One region of the Streptomyces noursei ATCC 11455 genome, then DNA from elsewhere that is predicted to be linked to it. Evidence: predicted binding sites of a transcription regulator. Region 1 holds the regulator's gene; the other holds the start of a gene.
What was found. The regulator HspR, encoded in region 1, represses chaperone genes until heat shock. The targets are predictions, from matches to a motif close to TTGAGNNNNNNNNNCTCAA.

Region 1 (3,401 bases):
CCTGCGCAACGCGGGGACCGACATGGACGTCTCCGGCGCCAAGGGACTGCTGTTGCCCCGCGGCGGCCAGTGCCCCAAGAACTATGCGATTCCCGACGCCACGTTCGCGCCGGTCGACTTGGACTTGTTCCGCGGCGCCGAGTCCTGGATGCCCAGCGACGGCGTCGCCCTGGTCATCGAAGTGACCTCGCGCCAGGCCGACCGCGACCGCGTGGACAAGCGCCACTGCTACGCCCGCGCCGGCATCCCGCTCCACCTGCTCGCCGACCGCGGCAAGTCCACCATGACACTGTTCAGCGAGGCTTCCGACGAGGACTACATGAGCCACACCACCGTCCCCTTCGGCAAACCCCTCCCCCTCCCCGCCCCCTTCTCCTTCGACCTCGACACCGGCGAATTCCTCTGACCAGCGGGGCCGGCCTCCGGCCCCCACTACCCTGGCCCCCATGGCCCACGACCTGAGCGCGCTGTCCCCCGAGTACCTCGCCTTCTGGGGCGAGTACCAGATGCCGACCCTCACGACCCTGCGGGCCGACGGCACCCCGCACGTCGTCCCGGTCGGCGTGACCTACGACGCCGGGCAGCGGATCGCGCGGATCATCACCCGCAAGGACAGCACCAAGGTCAAGAACATCCTCGCCGCCGGCCCCGGCGGGGCGCGGGTGGCGGTGTGCCAGGTGGACCGCGGTCGCTGGGCGACCCTGGAGGGCCTCGCCCGGGTGCGGACGGACGCCGAGACGGTGGCCGACGCGGTGCGCCGGTACGCCGAGCGGTACGGCCGAACCCCGGAGCCCAACCCCGACCGCGTCATGATCGAGATCGCGGTGACCAAGGCCCTCGGCCGGGCCTGAGGCCGCCCCGCCGCCCCGACAAGGTCTGGACCTGGCCGAAACCGGATGCTCCAGATCCACCGTCGGGCGCCCACCTGGTACTCAGGAACGGCAGGAACCGAACACCTCCGCACATCGACGAGCGGCATCGGACCTGTCCCGGGCAAAAAGACGGCAGCTGGAGGCCGCATGGCGTCGGCATTAGGCAGCACGACGACCGTTCCGCGCCGTCCGCCGCGGCGGAAGCGGACGATCCGGCCCCGGCCGTACGCCGAGAACTGCCCCCGGTGCGGCGGCCAGTTGGCCGTGAACCAGGACGGCTGGAAGATCTGCCACGCCTGCGGATACGCCTCGCCGCCCGGCGCAGCCCCTCCACCCCGGGCCCTCGGCGGGGGTATCGTCGCCCCCACAGTCGCCACGCCCCGGAGGGCACGATGAACTCGGTCCGAGTGACGGCGATCGCCTGTCTGATGCCGCTGTCCGAGCTGGACGAGGATCCGTTCCTGGTCGATGACCGCAGCCAGCACGCCATGTGCAAACAGTGGGTGGCAGCCCGTGACTACCGTCTGACCTGCCAGCTCAGCCTGCACCAGCTGCGCGCCGACCACAGCGCACTGTGGCACGACGTCGAAGAGGGCCTGGTCGACGTGTTCGTCACGCCCAACCGGCGGGCGCTGGAGTACGCGATCGACGGCACCGACGAGTTCACCGCGCGGTGCGCGGCAGCGGGAGTCCGACTGGAGACCGCCGACCTGGACGAGCCGGTCTACACCCTGGCGATGAAGTCGCGGGTGCACCGGCGGCTGTCGATGCCGACGGCCGGGTACAACGGCTGCTGACCGCAGGCGGACGACGCTGACCGCGGGGACGCCGGACACACACGAAGGGCCGGGGTGGTGTACCCACCCCGGCCCTTCGTCGCGTGGACCACGGCCTCACTCCGACGACCGCTTGGGCCGCCAGACCACCAGCGCACTGCTCTGCTGCACGTCCTGATACGGCACCAGGTCGCGGCGGTAGGAGGCGTGCACCGCGGCCTCCCGCTGCCGCATCGCGCTGGCCGCGCCCTCCAGGGCGCCCTGCAGCTCGGCGACCCGCTGCTGGAGGGCCGCGACCTGGTTCTCCAGCTCGATGATGCGCTTGATGCCGGCGAGGTTGATGCCCTCCTCCTGCGACAACTGCTGGACGGTGCGCAGCAGTTCGATGTCGCGGGCGGAGTAGCGGCGGCCCCGCCCGGCCGTGCGGTCGGGCGAGACCAGGCCCAGGCGGTCGTACTGCCGCAGGGTCTGTGGATGCAGGCCGGAGAGCTGGGCCGCGACGGAGATGACGTACACCGGCGATTCGTCGGTCAGTTCATAGGGGTTACGACGCTGCCCGCCCCGGCTGTCCATCTCATTCTCCCTTCGCGGCCTGGAAAAGCTCCGCCCGCGGGTCCGGGCCCGCGGTCGCCTCGCGATAGGACTCCAGCGCTTCCTTCGCCTTGTCGCCGAGGTCCTTGGGAACGACCACCTCTATGGTGACCAGCAGATCACCTCGGGTGCCGTCCTTGCGGGTCGCGCCCTTGCCACGGGCCCGCATCGTGCGTCCGTTGGGAGTGCCGGCCGGCAGTTTCAGCGTGACCGGCGGGCCGCCCAGCGTCGGCACCTTGACCTCGCCGCCGAGCGCGGCCTCCGGGAAGGTGACCGGCACCGTGACGGTGAGGTTGTCGCCCTTGCGGCCGAAGACCGGGTGGGCGCCCACGTGGACGACCACGTACAGATCGCCGGCCGGGCCGCCGTGCTCGCCCGGTGCGCCCTTGCCGCGCAGCCGGATGCGCTGCCCGTCCGAGACGCCCGCGGGGATGCGGACCTGCATCGTGCGGGCGCTGGAGGCCCGCCCGCTGCCCTTGCAGACCTCGCAGGCGTCCTGGGCGATCAGGCCACGGCCCTTGCAGTCGGCGCACGGGTCGGTGAGCGAGAAGCCACCGCCCGCGCCCCGGCTGACCTGTCCGGTGCCGACACAGGTCGGGCAGACCCGAGGCGTACCGTTTTTGTCGCCGGTGCCGGAACACGCCTTGCAGGGCGCCTGGCTGGACATCCGCAGCGGGACCGTGGCCCCGTCGACCGCCTCGGTGAAGCTGAGCGTCACCTCGGACTCGATGTCCTGGCCGCGGCGCGGCTGCGTACGGGTGCCGGAACCACCGCGGTTGAACAGGCCGCCGAAGACGTCCCCGAGCCCGCCGCCGAAGCCGCCGGAACCCCCGGCGCCCCCCGCGCCTCCGAAGAGGTCGCCGAGGTCGAAGTTGAAGTTCCCGCCTCCGCCGGGGCCCGGCCGGAAGCCGCCGTTGCCGAACAGCGCGCGGGCCTCGTCGTACTCCTTGCGGCGCTTGGCGTCGCCGAGCACGTCGTTGGCCTCGGAGATCTCCTTGAAGCGCTCCTCGGCCTTGGCGTCGCCCTTGTTGGCGTCCGGGTGGAACTCGCGGGCGAGCTTGCGGTACGCCTTCTTGATCTCCGCTTCGGTGGCGTCCTTGGGGACGCCGAGGACCTTGTAGTAGTCCTTCTCGACGAAGTCCTTGGTGCTCATCCCCGACGT
Region 2 (3,401 bases), 1.5 Mb from region 1:
CTTCCAGGAGGGCGGCGGCCGGGTCGCCCCGGTAGTCGGAGCCCACCTTGTCGATCTCGTCGAGGAGGACGACCGGGTTCATCGAGCCGGCCTCCTTGACGGCCCGCACGATCCGGCCGGGGAGCGCCCCGACGTACGTCCGCCGGTGGCCGCGGATCTCCGCCTCGTCCCGGACGCCGCCGAGGGCGACCCGGACGAACTTCCGCCCCATGGCCCGCGCCACGGATTCCCCGAGCGAGGTCTTTCCGACGCCCGGCGGCCCGACCAGCGCCAGCACCGCGCCGCCCGCCCGTCGCCCGCCGCCGCCCTCGCCGGAACCGCCGCGCGACGCCCCCTTCGACGGCCCGCCGACGAGCCCGAGCCCCCGCTCGGCGCGCCGCTTGCGCACGGCCAGGTACTCGGTGATCCGCTCCTTGACGTCCTCCAGGCCCGCGTGGTCGGCGTCCAGGACCTCCCGGGCGCCCGCGATGTCGTAGGCGTCCTCGGTCCGCTCGCTCCAGGGGAGTTCCAGGACGGTGTCGAGCCAGGTCCTGATCCAGCTGCCCTCCGGGCTCTGGTCGCTGGCCCGCTCCAGCTTGTCGACCTCCTTCAGGGCCGCCTCGCGGACCTTCTCCGGCAGGTCGGCGGCCTCCACGCGGGCGCGGTAGTCGTCGGACTCCTCGCCCGGGTCCTTGGAGTTCTCGCCGTTCAGCTCGCGCAGTTCCTTGCGGACCGCGTCCAGCTGCCGGCGCAGCAGGAACTCCCGCTGCTGCGCCTCTACGCCCTCCTGGACGTCCTTGGCGATGGACTCGGCGATGTCCTGCTCGGCCAGGTGGGAGCGGAGCGCCTCGGCGGCGTACTTCAGCCGGGCGACCGGGTCGGTGGTCTCCAGCAGCTGGAGCTTCTGCTCGCCCGTCAGGAACGGCAGGTAGCCGGCGTTGTCGGCGAGCGTGGGGACGTCGTCGATGCCGGCAACCCGGTCCACGACCTGCCAGGCGCCGCGCTTGCGCAGCCAGCTGGTGGCCAGTGCCTTGTATTCCGTGACGAGTTCGGCGATCGCTCCGGGGAGGGGGTCCGGGACCTTCTCCTCGACGGTGGTCCCCTCCACCCAGAGCGCGGCGCCCGGCCCGGTGGTGCCGGAGCCGATCCGCACCCGGCCCAGCCCCCGGATCAGGGCCCCGGGATCGCCGTCGGACAGCCGTCCGACCTGCTCGATCCGCCCGAGCGTGCCGATCGCCGCGTACGTCCCGTCGATCCGCGGCACCAGCAGCACACGGGGCTTGCTGCCCGATGACGCGGCGGCCTGGGCGGCCTCCACGGCGGCGCGCACCTCGGCGTCGGACAGGTCCAGGGGCACCACCATGCCGGGCAGGACGACCTCGTCGTCGAGGGGCAGCACGGGCAGGGTGAGCGGTGTGGACTCCGTCGACCGAGCGGACTCAGCAGTCATGATCTCCCCTTCGGCAAGCAAGTTGAGCTTTACCCACTCAATGCTGGAAGCCCTGCCGTTGTTCCCCCGCACGTGTTCGCTGTGAGCGATCAGGCGGCGGCAACTCCGTTACGGGCCAGGGGCGGTGGGCCAGGCCGAGGGCGAGCGGGCGCCGCTACCAGTGGGCGGGGCGGCGCAGCCCGCGCGGCAGCCTGGTGGTCGCGTCGCCCCGGGCGGCGTTCACCTGGGCCTGCGTCAGGAAGATGCTGCCGGTGAGGTCGGCGCCGCGCAGATCGGCGTCCCGGAGGTCGGCGCCGATCATGTCCGCGGAGCGCAGGTCGGCGCCCCGCAGGTCGGCGGCGATGAGATAGGCGCCGCGCAGGTTGGCGCCCTTGAGGTCCGCGCCCTTGAGCCTCGCCCCCATCAGGTCCGCGCCGCGCCGGTCCTTCTTCCGGCCCGGGACCTTCGCCCGGACCAGCTCGCTGACCCGCAGCAGCAGGGTGTTGGCCTCGGCCCGGTGGGCGGGCACGTCCAGCCCGGCCAGCTCCTCCGCGGTGCCCAGGGTCAGCCGCTCGGTCTTCTCCAGGGCCGCCCGCAGCTCGTCCCGCAGCGCGGCAGGCAGCGCGGCGCTGGCCGCTCCGGTGGAGCCGGTGCTCGCACCGGACGGGGGCAGTGCCACCGCCTGGGTCAGGTACCAGAGCAGTTCGTGCAGCTGGCGCATCACGGCGAACGCGTCGAACATCGGCCGGGCGGTCTCCGGCGCGGTCCGCCAGTCCTGCCCCTGGAAGGTGACCTGGGAGATCTTCTGGCCGGCGCCGAAGCACTCGAAGACCGTGCAGCCGGAGAAGCCGCGCTGCCGCAGATCCTGGTGGACGCCGCAGCGGAAGTCGGCCTGGAGGTTCGGACAGGGCCGCCCGGCCTCCTTGTCGAGGGCGAAGTCCGCCGAGCGCGCGAACGGCAGCGCCACACAGCACAGGCCGAAGCAGTTCCCGCAGTCGGAGAGCAGCGGCAACCGGGCGGCGTCCGGGGCGTGCGCCGGGTCGGACGTGCGGTCCTGGGCGGGGCGGCGGGACTCGTGCGACACGGTTCTTCTCTGCTCCTACGGCCGGCGGGCGCCCTCCCTCCGAGCGCCCGCGAGGAGTCCCATTGTCCGTGACCCGCGGCGGGCGTCCGTGACCCGCGGCGGGCCGGGCGGCCCGAGCGCCGGGCGGCGCCGGGGATCAGGACGTCCGCGGCAGGCCGGGCGTCCGGAACGCCGGATGGCCCAGGTCCCCCGGCAGCGGCGCGGGCCCGGCCCGCCGCGCCTGCCAGCTGCGCAGCAGCGGCCAGGCGGCGACACCCAGGGCGAGCGAGAGCAGATGACCCCAGTCGGTCATCGGGTCGATGTAGGTGAGCAGGCCGCTCACCGCCTGATAGCCGCCGGCGGCCAGCAGCGGCCAGCGCGCCCAGGCGGGCAGCAGCCCGGTGAGCGCCCCGAGGCAGGCCATCACGCCGAAGCTGATCCCGTAGTCGAGGCGGTGCAGGGAGCTGTCCGGCAGCCCGCCGGCGGCGACCGAGAAGCCGATCGGCACCTCGGTGGCGAGGGTGGCCAGCGCATGCCCGCCGAAGAACACCACCGCGCTGCGCACCCCGCCGATCCGCCGCTCCAGAGCGGTCAGCACGAAGAGGAAGGCGATGGCGTACCCCGAGGTCAGCCCGCCGGCGATCCACAGCGCGCTGGCGACCAGCACCAGCAGCGGCGCCTGGGCGAGGTGGACCACGTCGGTTCTGGAGCCCTGGAGCAGTGCGGAGACCACGGAGGGGTTGCCGTGCTCGGCGAAGAGCGAGGTGGCCACGAGCAGCAGCGCGTAACCGAACGTGAAGGGGGTGCCGGTCGGGGTGGGGAGCAGCCGCCAGGGGCGCAGGCCCGTCCAGGGGCGGCGGGCGGCGGGGACCGGGGCGGCGGTGTGCGCGGCCGGCGCGCCCGCGCCGCCGCGCTGCCGGGGCAGCCCGG

Region 2: a site for HspR is predicted at 1,452-1,470, ahead of lon (endopeptidase La). Genes of this name have one in related genera too.

Annotation. Positions count from the first base shown of each region.
Region 1 is NZ_CP011533.1:4,990,578-4,993,978, reverse strand. It holds gene SNOUR_RS21125 (Uma2 family endonuclease) at 1-406, shown strand, start outside; gene SNOUR_RS21120 (pyridoxamine 5'-phosphate oxidase family protein) at 447-851, shown strand; gene SNOUR_RS21115 (hypothetical protein) at 1,265-1,669, shown strand; gene SNOUR_RS21110 (heat shock protein transcriptional repressor HspR) at 1,766-2,221, opposite strand; gene dnaJ (molecular chaperone DnaJ) at 2,223-3,392, opposite strand.
Region 2 is NZ_CP011533.1:3,469,834-3,473,234, forward strand. It holds gene lon (endopeptidase La) at 1-1,429, opposite strand, end outside; gene SNOUR_RS14325 (pentapeptide repeat-containing protein) at 1,584-2,492, opposite strand; gene SNOUR_RS14330 (rhomboid-like protein) at 2,629-3,401, opposite strand, start outside.